DNA from 4 places in the Enterobacter sp. fkY84-1 genome. Region 4 is predicted to be linked to each of the others. Evidence: predicted binding sites of a transcription regulator. Region 4 holds the regulator's gene; each other region holds the start of a gene.
What was found. The regulator Fur, encoded in region 4, represses iron uptake genes when iron is present. The targets are predictions, from matches to a motif close to ATAATAATGAGAACNACTATCAA.

Region 1: the regulator Fur is predicted to act here: its motif matches at 1,210-1,232, upstream of ACEPLT_RS19330 (siderophore-interacting protein).
Region 2: the regulator Fur is predicted to act here: its motif matches at 1,211-1,233, upstream of zupT (zinc transporter ZupT).
Region 3: the regulator Fur is predicted to act here: its motif matches at 1,621-1,643, upstream of ACEPLT_RS16120 (Nramp family divalent metal transporter).

What each region holds. Positions count from the first base shown of each region.
Region 1 is NZ_CP169393.1:4,053,226-4,056,670, reverse strand. It holds gene ACEPLT_RS19340 (methyl-accepting chemotaxis protein) at 1-642, shown strand, start outside; gene ACEPLT_RS19335 (PadR family transcriptional regulator) at 639-1,133, opposite strand; gene ACEPLT_RS19330 (siderophore-interacting protein) at 1,281-2,045, shown strand; gene ACEPLT_RS19325 (DNA repair protein) at 2,046-3,215, opposite strand.
Region 2 is NZ_CP169393.1:4,017,729-4,021,173, forward strand. It holds gene ACEPLT_RS19145 (glutathionylspermidine synthase family protein) at 1-178, shown strand, start outside; gene ygiD (4,5-DOPA-extradiol-dioxygenase) at 261-1,049, opposite strand; gene zupT (zinc transporter ZupT) at 1,246-2,019, shown strand; gene ACEPLT_RS19160 (fimbrial protein) at 2,351-2,911, shown strand; gene ACEPLT_RS19165 (fimbria/pilus outer membrane usher protein) at 2,986-3,445, shown strand, end outside.
Region 3 is NZ_CP169393.1:3,380,917-3,384,361, forward strand. It holds gene ACEPLT_RS16115 (DUF2502 domain-containing protein) at 1-310, shown strand, start outside; gene ACEPLT_RS16120 (Nramp family divalent metal transporter) at 343-1,581, opposite strand; gene ACEPLT_RS16125 (NupC/NupG family nucleoside CNT transporter) at 1,930-3,117, shown strand; gene ACEPLT_RS16130 (sensor domain-containing phosphodiesterase) at 3,162-3,445, opposite strand, start outside.
Region 4 is NZ_CP169393.1:1,278,462-1,281,906, reverse strand. It holds gene ybfF (esterase) at 1-413, shown strand, start outside; gene ybfE (LexA regulated protein) at 542-829, shown strand; gene fldA (flavodoxin FldA) at 985-1,515, shown strand; gene fur (ferric iron uptake transcriptional regulator) at 1,807-2,253, shown strand; gene chiQ (ChiQ/YbfN family lipoprotein) at 2,345-2,671, opposite strand; gene chiP (chitoporin ChiP) at 2,719-3,445, opposite strand, start outside.

The DNA.
Region 1 (3,445 bases), 1.9 Mb from region 4:
CAGATCACCGCCACGGTGAAAAATACCGCCTCGCATACCGGTGAAGCGACCAACCTTTCTGCCGATGCCGCCACGGTGGTCAAAAACAACGGTGAGATGATGAAGCAGGTGACCAGCAAAATGCGCCTGATTAACGAGACCTCCAACCGGATGTCCGACATTATCGACCTGATCGACGCTATTGCGTTCCAGACCAATATTCTGGCGCTGAACGCGGCGGTGGAAGCGGCGCGCGCCGGTGAGCACGGCCGCGGCTTTGCGGTAGTGGCCGGAGAGGTGCGCCAGCTTGCCCAGAAGAGCGCGTCGTCTGCCAGCGAAATCCGCGAGCTGATTGAGAGCTCCACCAGCCAGACCCAGGACGGGATGAACCTGGTCGAAAAAGCGAGTGGGCTGATCAACGGCATGGTTGGCAACGTGGAGGAGATGGATGCGATCCTGCGCGAGATCCGTCAGGCCAGCCATGAGCAGACGGAGGGGATCTCGCAGATCAACAGCGCGATTGGCCTGATTGATGCCACTACCCAGCAAAACTCCGCGCTGGTGGAGGAATCCGTCGCGGCGGCGGCATCGCTTAACGAACAGGCGATGCACCTGAAAGAGCTGGTACGCGTCTTCCGCGTGAGCGAGCACGCACCGGCTTAATCCAGCTGGGAGATCTCCAGCGCCGCGCGGTCGATTACGCCGATAATCTGCTTAAGCTGCGCGTCGCTGAGCTCTCCCTGATTCACCTTCAGGTCTAATACCGCCTTGAAGTTATCCAGCGCCCGCTTCATCTGCGGGTTTTTGCGCAGCTGAAAGCCGACGCTGCGCGCTTTGATACGCACCTGGATCTGTTCCAGCTGTTCCCGATTTTCGTCCAGCCAGCGTTGTCCTTCAGCGGTAATCGCAATGCGCTTACGCCCGTTCTCTTCTTCTGTAATGGTGATAAACGCCTGATCCTGCAAATAATCCAGGGTTGGATAGATGACGCCCGGGCTCGGGGTGTAGTTCCCCTGGGTCAGGTTCTCGATCTCTTTAATCAGCTCATAGCCGTGGCTCGCGTTGCGGGTCAGGATATCCAGAATCACCAGCCGCAAATCGCCGTGGCCGAAAAAACGCGGCCGACGTCCGCCGCCCTCGTGTTCGTGTCGCATAGTATTCCCTTTTTTTTGATATATCTAAACTATATCTAAGATATATTCAGATGCAATCTAAAAGATCTTGCATTTTTCCTTATTAGTAATCATTATCATTTGAAAATTGATTTAGATATATCGTATTCACCAGAAAAGGGTCTAAAAATGGCATCTACTCGTTATCCACAGCGTGTTCGTAATGACCTGCGTTTTCGCGAGCTGACGGTGCTCCGCGTTGAGCGCGCCAGCGCGGGTTTTCAGCGCATTGTGCTAGGCGGCGAGGCGCTGGAGGGCTTTAGCTCCCGCGGTTTCGACGACCATACCAAAGTCTTTTTCCCGGCACCCGGGACGACGTTTACGCCGCCGGTGGTCACCGATGAAGGCATCGACTGGGGCGACGGCGTGCGTCCGCAGGCGCGCGACTATACGCCGCTATACGATGAGGCAAATCATGAGTTGGTTCTCGATTTCTTCATTCATGACGGCGGCATTGCCAGCAGCTGGGCGGTTGAGGCGAAAGCGGGAGACAAGCTGACCATCGGCGGCCCGCGCGGTTCGCTGGTGGTGCCGGAGGATTACGCCTGGCAGCTGTACGTGTGCGATGAATCCGGCATGCCCGCGCTGCGCCGACGCTTAGAGAGCATTGCTCAACTGCCGGTTCGCCCGGACATACACGCGGTCGTGACGGTTGGGGATGAATCGTACCAAGACTATCTGGCGGACCTGAGCGCGTTCAATATCACGTGGGTGGTGGGCCACAGCGAGCAGGCAGTCGCTGACCATCTGGCGGCGCTGACTGTTCCGGAGGACGATTACTTTATCTGGCTGACCGGGGAAGGGAAGGTGGTGAAACGCCTGAGCCGTCAGTTTGAAACCGACGCGATTGACCCACAGCTGGTGCGTGCCAGCGCATACTGGCACGCCAAATAATCAGGCTGCCGAATCCAGCTGCGCTTCGTTCACCTGATGTTCGAGCGAGGCGCGGACCTCGTGCAGCGCTTTCTCCTGCTGAGCAAAGTACGCTTCCATATTGCTCAGCGAGGAGACCAGCAGCCAGGACTCCTCTTTCTCCAGCTCCGCCAGCTCGTTCACTAAAATGTCGATTTGCTCGCGAACCTGCGCCATTTTTTTGCGGATACGTTCCAGATCGTTCAGCCTGTCGCTTGCCATCAATGGCTCGAAGCCCTGCTGCAGGCGGGCCACCAGCGAACGAATGGCTTTCACATCCCCGCGCTGCTTCGCCTGGTTAAGCTGCACCATCATGTTGTTGGCTTCTTCTTTCAGATCGTCCGCCACCAGATCCGGGTGGCAGAGCTTGCTCGCCTGCCGCCAGAGACGCTTGAGTTCGTTCTGGTCCTCTTGTGAAAGATGCTTACCTTTGCGCAGCCGCACTTCGGCATCGTGATGCTGTTCGCGATACTTCTCGTACTCTTCGTTGGCCTCGTCGCGAGCCTGACGCGCAGGCTCCTCCTCGCGCGTTAAGCCGCTCTCCAGCTCCAGCGCTTCGGCCAGCAGGTTGGCAATCAGATTGCTTTGCTGCTCCAGATGCTTACGCGCCTCGGCGGCCTGGACGGAGTCCGCCGGGAGATCGCGCCAGCGCTGGGTGAGCGTCACCAGCACCTCTACCGCCTGCGCCATATAGTGCTGGCAGCGACGGTAATCCTCCTCGCGACGACGCGCTTCCGCCTGCTGACGACGCAGGTTCAGCTCCGCCAGCGTTTTACGCAGGGCGAGGATCTGCTGCATCAGCGGCCCCAGGCGGGAGAAATAGAGATCGTTGAACTCATCAAGCTGCTGCACCCGCGCGTTGCGGCGGTCAATCAGATCGCGCAGACGCTCTTCCAGCGCCTTCAGCTCCAGCTTGCTGGCCGCCACCTGCGGATCGCGCCACGGCGTCACGGCGCGCTGGCCCAGCAGCCAGGCGGTTATGGCCGCCATGGCCGCGGTGTAGTTCTTCTCCTCAAGCGCCACGACGATTGCCTGTAGATCATCGTCAAACGCTTCATTTTTCAGGCGTGTCAGCTGGCTCTGGATGATGTCGTCATCTTCCAGTTCAATGGCATTTTTAATGATTTCTAGCCGTTTGATCGGTGTGCTCATGATGCCTTTCGCTTTGGCGCTTAAGTATTTGAGTTAAGGTTAGTTGTTGTAAAAGCCACAGGAAATAATACACACGGATGATGATCGGCGCGATGGGGGATTTCTTTAGTTTTTAGGGTTTGTGAGGGTGAGCGGCAGGCCGGACTATGTGTGATTGATTCCGTATGTGCTTGCATAGGGTGCAGCAAAAATCAGAGGCGGTAACTGCCAGAGAATGCTTAACAGCATTA
Region 2 (3,445 bases), 1.9 Mb from region 4:
CGGCGAGGAAGGGATGATCGTCCAGGCGTTCTATCAACTGCCGAAATTTGGCGACAGCTATACGCTAATTGGCAGCTGGCTCATTAACGATCAACCTGCCGGAATTGGCATTCGCGAAGATCGCGCGCTGATCACGCAGGATCTGTCGCGGTTCTACCCGCATATTTTTGTGGAGTAAGACTTGCCCGGTGGCGCTACGCTTACCGGGCCTACGCTCGACCTGTAGGCCGGGTAAGGCGAAGCCGCCACCCGGCATATTTTCACCCTACCTGTACCGACAGCATACTCAGGCTTCCCATCTCAATCCCGTCGACCGGGATCGTCACCGGCTCCTGGCCATCCCACGCGCCAAGCACGTACAGCAGCGGCAGGAAATGCTCCGGCGTCGGGTTAGAGAGCGAACCGCCCTCATGATCCAGATAGTTCACCAGCGGATGTGCCTCAGCCGGACCCTGCCAGGTCAGGTTCGCTTTAACGTAGTCATTAAAAGCGGTCGCCCACGGGTAAGGCGTATTCTCACCGTGCCAGCGTGCCGTGCGCAGGTTGTGCACCACGTTGCCGCTTGCCACCAGCATGATGCCTTCATCACGAAGCGTTGCCAGCTTACGGCCCATCTCCAGATGCCAGGCGGCCGGTTTGGTGCTGTCGATGCTCAGCTGCACCATCGGGATATCCGCATCAGGATACATTTTAATCAACACGCCCCACGAGCCGTGGTCAAAACCCCAGGCTTCTTTATCCAGCGCAACCGGAACAGGCGCCAGCAGTTCCACCAGCCTTTGTGCCAGCTCAGGCGAGCCGGGGGCCGGATAGTGGGTGTCATACAGCGCCTGCGGGAAGCCGCCAAAATCATGAATGGTCTTTGGCGCTTCCATGGCGGTCACGCCTGTGCCGCGGGTGAACCAGTGCGCGGATACCACCACAATCGCTTTTGGACGCGGCAGCGTCTCGCCCAGATGACGCCATGCGCGGGTATAGACGTTATCTTCCAGAACGTTCATTGGGCTGCCGTGGCCTAAAAACAGGGCTGGCATACGGGATGAAGTCATGATGATATCCTTACAGAAGGTGTCAATTTAATGGTGCTACATTACGCGCAATCGGACAAAGATGAACGCAGATAAGCGTGAAGATCATCATCAGGAAATTTGAATGTAAGGAATGTGTAAAGCCGGGGTTGGCCCCTCGCTTTGCCAGAAATGAATCATTTATATTAATGAGAATCATTATCACAAGGAGCAATGCATGTCAGTCCCTCTGATCCTGACCATACTGGCGGGCGCCGCGACGTTCATCGGCGCGATCCTCGGCGTGCTTGGTCAGAAGCCGTCAAACCGCGTGCTGGCCTTCTCGCTGGGCTTTGCTGCCGGGATCATGCTGCTCATCTCCCTGATGGAGATGCTCCCTGCGGCGCTGGGCACGGAAGGCATGTCTCCGCTGCTGGGCTACGGCATGTTTGTCGTTGGCCTGCTGGGATACTTCGCGCTCGACCGCATGTTGCCCCACGCGCACCCTCAGGACTTAATGCAAAAAAACGTAACGCCCGCGCCGCGCAACATTAAGCGCACCGCCATTTTGCTGACGCTCGGTATAAGCCTGCACAACTTCCCGGAAGGCGTGGCGACGTATGTCACCGCCAGCAGCAACCTGGAAATGGGCCTCGGCATCGCCCTGGCGGTGGCGTTGCACAATATTCCAGAAGGACTCGCGGTGGCCGGTCCGGTCTATGCCGCTACGGGCTCAAAGCGCACGGCAATCTTCTGGGCCGGGATCTCCGGCATGGCGGAAATTCTTGGCGGCGTGCTGGCCTGGCTCATCCTCGGTAGCCTGGTTTCGCCGGTCGTCATGGCTGCCATTATGGCCGCGGTTGCGGGGATTATGGTTGCGCTGTCGGTAGACGAGCTAATGCCGCTGGCGAAAGAGATCGATCCAAACAACAACCCAAGCTATGGCGTCCTGTGCGGGATGTCGGTGATGGGGCTAAGTCTGGTCTTACTTCAGGCCGCAGGCATTGGCTGACATGACGGGCGCCTCCTGAAACAGAGGCGCCTATTATTTGTTAAAGGAATAACTTTTTACGGAATATACGCCACGCCTCCTTCCTTATAAAAAAATCAAGTTTTTTATTGAACATTACTGTGCGTAATAACACTAAACAATGCATCCGGCATTATAATTTACACTTCTTGAAATTCATCCACTTACAATAACCCGTATTTATATTTTAATTATATCTACAATGATTTTTAAGCGTGGTTAATCGCATTACCCCGCCGGAGATCGATATACTTTCCTGGCAATATTCTGATTAATATTCAGGATATGAATTCAACTGAAAAAGGATATTTTCATGTTTACAGGAAAAAAAGTGCTTTTAGCCGTGGCAATGGCCACGCTTATTTCTGGATCGGCATTGGCTGCAGAACAAGGCTCAGGCAAGATCAAATTCAAAGGGGTGGTGATTGATGCGCCGTGCAGCATTGCTCCTGATAGCGTTGATAAAGAAGTCGATCTGGGTGAAATTACGACTGCCGTTATTAATGCCAATAAAAAATCGTCTCCCGTTGCGGTAGATATCAACCTGGAAAACTGCCAGCTGGACGATCCAGGCGATGAAACCGATACCCCAATCACCAAGGTTGACGTCACGTTCACCAGCTCCGCCACGGATACAACGGATACCAGCCTGATGACCAACACCTATGCCAGCGGTGCGCAGAACGTGGGCGTCCGTCTGCTGGATAATGCGGAAGCGAACATCACCCTGGGTAGCGCCAGTGAAGTTACCCTGCTGGCAGGCTCCGCCACCCAGACGCTGCACTTTAAGGCGCAGATGGAAGTGCTGAGCGGCAAAACGGCAACGCCGGGTCAGGTTGAAGCCACCGCAAACTATGTGCTGGCGTATAAATAATTCGAATTTACCTCGTTATCTACCGACTGGCTCGTTATGCCAGTCGGCATTTTATATTTACCTTGAGCAACAGGATGATGAAACATAAATCAACATGCATAATCATCATTACCGCCCTGTTAATGACGAAAGTCGCCTCTGGTACCGAATTTAATATTAATGCCATCGATAAAGATCAGCGCAACAGCGTCGATTTAACACAGTTTAAAGATCGCGCCTCCGTCGTCCCCGGTCGTTATTTTGTTACGATTTCAATTAATGACACCCCCTTAGCAAACGGCTGGCAGTTAACGTGGAAAAAAGTGAATGATGCAGTTCAGGTCTGTATTCCCGCCGAACTGGCCGACACGTTCGGCCTGCAGGATAAAATACGGGAATCGCTCACTGAAAAAGAGGGCTGTATAGACTTCGCCCCGCTGCCGGACATTCATTTTACCTTTGAACAAGCAAGCCAGACGCTAAACGTGTCCATTCCCCAGGCGTGGCTGCAGTACCGTTCTGCCGACTGGATGCCGCCGTCAACCTGGGATAACG
Region 3 (3,445 bases), 2.1 Mb from region 4:
ACTGGCTTCGGCGCCGCTGATCGCCACTGCGGGCGAAATCACCCTGTTGCCATCAGTAAAATTACAAATTGGCGATCGTGACGACTACGGCAGATACTGGGACGGCGGCTACTGGCGCGACCGTGATTACTGGCATCGTCACTATGAGTGGCGCGGCGATCGCTGGTGGAAACATGATAACGGCAGACACCGCGGCTGGTATAAAGACAGCGCCTATGAGCGCGGTTACCGTGAAGGCTGGAACGATCGTGACGACCGTCGCGGCGGCTGGGGTCGCGGCAAAGGTCATGGACACGGCCACCATCACTAATCAAAAAGGAGCCTCCACGGCTCCTTTTTTTGTTAAAGACCCAGCGCAGTTCCCACTAACAACCACAGGTTCAGCGCCACGACCACCACCACGATGGCCCACCCGGTTCGTTTCACCAGCGTTGAGTTGACCAGCTCGCCCATCAGAGTTTTGTTGCTGGTAAAGATCAGCAGCGGCACCAGCGCCAGCGCAATACCAAAACTCAGCAGCACCTGGCTCATGACCAGAATTCGCGTTGGGTCGAGTCCCATCAGAATCACCACAAATGACGGCAGCATGGTGACGGAACGACGAACCCACAGCGGAATATGGAACCGGACAAACCCCTGCATCACCACCTGGCCTGCCAGCGTGCCCACCACCGTAGAAGAGAGACCAGCAGCCACCAGGCTAAGGCCAAATATCGTGGCGGCAGCATGGCTCAGCAACGGCTCCAGCGTGAGATACGCCTGGTCGAGATCGGCAATACCGGTATGACCGTTAAAGTGGAAAGCTGCGGCTGCAGTAGCCATCATCGCCAGATTGACAAACCCCGCGATGGTCATGGCGATCGCCACGTCCCACTTGGTGGCGGAGTAACGTTCTTTACGCGTCCCACCGTGGAGATGCTGAGTCAGCGAGGAGTGGAGATAGATCACATGCGGCATGATGGTCGCCCCCAGCACCCCGGCGGCCAGGAACACCGCTTCCGAGGTCGGCAGGCTTGGGATCGCCATTCCTTTACCGAGCTGCGCCAGATTCGGCTGTGAGAAGATTAGCTCAACGATATAGGCCGCCGCGACAAACAGCAGCAGACCGCCAATGACCTTCTCCAGCGGCTTTTGACCCCGACGCTGCAGCATCAGGATCAGGAACGTGGCAATCCCGGTGAGGACCGCCCCCTGCAACAGCGACACACCCAGAATCAGCTTAAAGCCGATCGCTGCGCCGATAAATTCAGCAAGGTCAGTGGCCATGGCGATGATTTCAGCCTGAACCCAGTAGAGCCAGACCGCGGGACGCGGATAATGGTCGCGAATTTGCTCCGCCAGGTTTTTGCCCGTCGCAATCCCCAGCTTTGCGGAGAGCATCTGAATCAGCATTGCCATCAGGTTTGCCCAGACGACCACCCAGAGCAGCTTATAACCGAAGCTGGCCCCGGCCTGAATATTGGTCGCAAAGTTACCTGGATCGATATAACCAATGGCAGCGATGAACGCAGGTCCCATTAATGCGAACCGCAACTTGCGCGCTGCTCTGCCACTGCTACCCTCTACGCGACTGTTTGTCATTTCTGCCTCTGAAATATAGCCTTTGCTATGTTTAATGCTATCAAAATGAGAATGATTATCAAGATCATTTATGAAGTTTGCAGTGATTTCTCTGATAGCTTTGAACGATAGACGGGCGGGTAAGTGGGGCGATCTAACTGAAACTGAAATCGCGCATGCTTTTGTGAAGACTAGCACACAAACTTAACTTTTCACTCATTTACCTAACATAACAAAAATGTATTGTGGATCACTATTTTTGAGACTCGTCACAGGATGTAACTATAGTGTGCCCTCGATCTCGTTTTCTTTTCGCTTGTTACATAGAATGTGCACGAAAATTAAACCTGCCTCATATTTGGAGCAAATATGGACCGCGTCCTTCATTTTGTCCTGGCACTTGTTGTCGTTACTGCACTCGCATTGCTGGTCAGCACAGACCGCAAAAAAATTCGTATTCGTTATGTTGTCCAACTGCTGGTCATTGAAGTTTTACTTGCGTGGTTCTTCCTGAACTCCAACGTAGGCCTCGGCTTCGTGAAAGGCTTCTCCGAAATGTTCGAAAAACTGCTCGGATTCGCCAATGAAGGGACCAACTTTGTCTTCGGTAAAATGAACGACGAAGGTCTGGCGTTCTTCTTCCTGAAGGTTCTCTGCCCTATCGTCTTCATCTCCGCGCTGATCGGTATTCTGCAGCACATCCGCGTTCTGCCGTTCGTGATTCGTGGAATTGGTTTCCTGTTATCCAAAGTGAACGGCATGGGTAAGCTGGAATCCTTTAACGCCGTCAGTTCCCTGATCCTCGGTCAGTCTGAGAACTTCATCGCGTATAAAGATATCCTCGGCAAGATGTCCCGCAACCGCATGTACACCATGGCGGCAACCGCAATGTCTACCGTTTCCATGTCTATCGTGGGCGCGTATATGACCATGCTTGAACCAAAATACGTGGTGGCTGCGCTGGTACTGAACATGTTCAGCACCTTTATCGTTCTGTCGCTGATCAACCCGTACCGCGTTGACGCCAGCGAAGAGAACATCCAGATGTCTAACCTGCACGAAGGCCAGAGCTTCTTCGAAATGCTGGGTGAATACATCCTGGCCGGTTTCAAAGTCGCGATTATCGTTGCCGCCATGCTGATCGGCTTCATTGCGCTGATTTCTGCACTGAATGCCCTGTTCGCCGCGGTGCTGGGTATCTCCTTCCAGGGCATTCTGGGCTACATCTTCTACCCTGTTGCATGGGTGATGGGTGTTCCGGCTCACGAAGCGCTGCAGGTGGGCAGTATCATGGCAACCAAACTGGTTTCTAACGAATTCGTTGCGATGATGGATCTGCAGAAAATTGCCAGCACGCTTTCTCCGCGCGCGGAAGGGATTCTCTCCGTGTTCCTGGTCTCCTTCGCGAATTTCTCGTCTATCGGTATCATCGCCGGTGCGATTAAGGGTCTGAACGAAGAGCAGGGTAACGTGGTTTCTCGCTTTGGCCTGAAGCTGGTTTACGGCTCTACGCTGGTGAGCGTCCTGTCCGCATCTATCGCGGCACTGGTTCTGTAACGTTTACCGTTAAACAAAAACCGGGAGCCTGGCTCCCGGTTTTTTTATGCCCGCAATTCTTCCAGCGGTTTGGGTTTGCCTATCAGGTATCCCTGCAGGTAATCCACACCAAAGCGAAGCAGCATCTCCCGCTGGGCCGGCGTTTCGACGTATTCCGCGACGACGCACAGCGATTTCGCCTTCGCCAGATTACACATCGACTGGACGATCATTGCATCCATGTCGTCTGTACAAATGTCTTTCACAAAGCAGCCGTCAATTTTAATGATGTCCGCCTGCAGGCGTCTGAGGCGCTCGTAGTTGGCGTAGCCAGTACCAAAATCATCTA
Region 4 (3,445 bases):
TCCGCCGTCACGACGAAATTTTTGCCGCTATCAATGCGGTCACCGAAGCGGGTGCCGCGACGCGTCAGCAGGCGGCTGCCGTCATGCGTGAGCATCTTGATGAAGAAGGCGTCGTCCAGTTCCTGCTGAAGTCGTTTGTTGACGGGCAATGGCGTTTTAACGTGCCGGTGCTCTGGAACCAGTACAACAATATTGTGGGCTGGCAAACCGTACCCGCCTGGCCACACCCTACCCTCTTTATTCGCGGCGGCAATTCCCCTTACGTTACCGACGCGTACCGCGACGCCATACTGGCGCAATTCCCGCAGGCTCGTGCCCACGTCATTGCCGGAGCCGGACACTGGGTGCATGCGGAAAAACCTGACGCCGTGCTGCGCGCCATTCGCCGCTATCTTGCTGATACTGCAAATTGATTAAAAAGAGAGCGACTGGAAGGCTGCGGGCTTCCAGTCGTTGGCGCGCCGTTTTTGGTGATGTATGATGGCGCGCTTATCGCCCGGGCATTAGCAGGGCGGCGTGTTTCCCCCGAAGTCTCAGAATCATGGCCAAAGAACAAACGGACCGTACGACACTAGATCTGTTCGCGAATGAGCGTCGCCCGGGACGACCGAAGACGAATCCGCTTTCGCGCGATGAACAGCTGCGTATCAATAAACGCAATCAGCTTAAACGCGATAAAAATCGTGGGCTTAAGCGTGTCGAACTGAAGCTCAACGCCGACGCGGTCGATGCGCTTAACGAGCTGGCCGACGCGCGAAATATTAGCCGCAGCGAGCTCATTGAAGAGATGTTGATCGCCCAGCTTGAGATGCTGCGCAGCCAGGCATAAGTCTGAAAATTCCCTTAATTACCCTTTTCATGTAGCACAGAGTGCAGTCCTGCGCGATAGCTGTTTCCGCAGGGTTGCCAGTTCTGCTATTATTGCCCTTATCCGTGGCCGAATTGCGCCACCATACTATTAAGTTTCAAGAGGTTATTTTACTCATGGCAATCATCGGCATTTTCTTTGGCAGTGATACCGGCAATACCGAAAATATCGCGAAAAACATTCAAAAACAGCTCGGTAAAGACGTTGCTGATGTGCATGACATCGCCAAGAGCAGCAAAGAAGATCTCGAAGGCTATGACATTCTGCTGCTGGGTATTCCGACCTGGTACTACGGCGAAGCCCAGTGCGACTGGGATGATTTCTTCCCGACGCTGGAAGAAGTGGACTTCAACGGTAAGCTGGTTGCCCTGTTTGGCTGTGGCGACCAGGAAGACTACGCCGAGTACTTCTGTGACGCGCTGGGTACCATCCGCGACATCATTGAGCCGAATGGCGCTGTAATCGTCGGCCACTGGCCAACCGCCGGTTACCACTTCGAAGCGTCCAAAGGCCTGGCCGATGACGATCATTTCGTGGGTCTGGCCATCGACGAAGACCGTCAGCCAGAACTGACTGCAGAGCGCGTCGAGAAATGGGTTAAGCAGATCCGTGAAGAACTGCACCTGGACGATATTCTCAACGCCTGATTTTTATCGCGGCGCAACGGCGGTTGCGCCCGCGCACCAGGTCAAACCGATTAAATTAATTGCTACAATCTTTTAACTTTTTCGCCCAGACCTGTACAATGTCTCCCTGATAAAATGTGGTTTTCCACCGAGCAAGTTTGTTGGTGATACCCCATTTTTATAAGCATATTTTGCCTGAGACTTGCAGTTTTCATTTAGCCATGGCAGTTCTATAATGAGACGCATTATCCCGGGTGCATTTTCTGTCACTTCCTACAGAAGTGAATCGTTTAGCAACAGGACAGATTCCGCATGACTGACAACAATACCGCATTAAAGAAGGCTGGCCTGAAAGTTACGCTTCCTCGGTTAAAAATCCTCGAAGTGCTTCAGGGTCCAGACAATCACCATGTCAGTGCGGAAGACCTTTATAAACGTCTTATCGACATGGGTGAAGAGATTGGGCTGGCTACCGTCTATCGCGTGCTGAACCAGTTTGATGACGCGGGCATTGTCACCCGTCATAATTTCGAAGGTGGTAAATCTGTCTTCGAACTGACCCAGCAGCAGCACCACGATCACCTGATCTGCCTCGACTGTGGCAAGGTCATTGAATTTAGCGATGACTCTATCGAAGCGCGCCAGCGTGAAATCGCCGCGCGTCACGGCATCCGTCTGACCAACCACAGCCTGTACCTTTATGGTCACTGCGCTGAAGGCGATTGCCGCGAAAATGAACATGCGCATGACGCAAAATAAGTGAGTGTTCATACTCTGAGCCAGCCGTAAGGTTGGCTTTTTTTTGCCAGAAAAAAGCCCGGTGGCACAGTGCCACCGGGCGTAAAGCAACTTATTTATTATTATTGCGTATCTCGTTCCAGATCTTATCGCAACGCTTCGCCACTTCCTGATCGTTACCGGTTTTACGTGCCTGGATACAGGCCTGGTAATCCATCACGCGGACATTCTCCTGCGTCGCGAACTGCTCGTGCGCTTTCTCTTTCTTCAGCACGTTCAGCACGCTCTGGCAGGCTTCAATCTTCTCCGGCGAACCTTCCGCAGTATTAATGCAGGCGCTGTAGGCCTCCTTGAGACGGGAGTCCTCTTTCGGTGCCTGAGTCTGGGCACACGCCACCAGCCCCGATGCCAACAGCGCGACGATTACGATTTTTTTCATCATTTGCAGTCTCCGGTCCGGCGGGATCTAACCCGCCGGACGATTCATCAGAAGATGGTGAACGGTGCGATAACCATGAATTTCACGTCACGTTCATCCTGGAAGATGTTGCCGTAACCGCCCGCGTAGCTCGGGATATCGGAGTGGTTGTCGTACTGGGTGAAGTGCAGTTTGAACATCGTGCCTTTCGCGCGGCCATCCTGCAGGGTATAGATAGCATCCAGGCTGTAGGAAGACTCTTTCAGGCGATAGTTTGGATCGTAGTAAGCATCCGGTGTTGCCATGTCGGCTGGTTTTGCATCCCAGGCGTAAGCATAAGAAGCGCCCACCGCCCAGCCCGGCAGGTTCCAGTTTTTCAGATCATACATGGCGCCGAAGAAGACCGCCTTCTCACCGTCGGCGTTGAAATCGGAGCGGTTATCCCACCAGATATCAAGACGACCGTTGGAGGAAGCATAGGTCGGGGTCATACGCTGCAGGAAGTAGCCCTGCTGCCCTTCCGCTTTCACCCATGTGCCTTCCAGACGCAAATCAACCTGACCGACCTTGTAGCCGAAGGTTAACGCCTGCAGCCACGCGGTGCCGTCGTAGATATCATTGACGCCACCGTTACTGACTTTGTCGCGCGTACCGTAGAACTGGTAGCTGGTACTCAGCGGGCTACCCGCAATATCAAACTTATAGCTGGCCTTGGCAAAGTATTGATCGATATACCCTTGCGCCTGGCCGAATGCCGCTTCGAGAACCAGATCGTTTTTGAAGTCGTATTTCGCA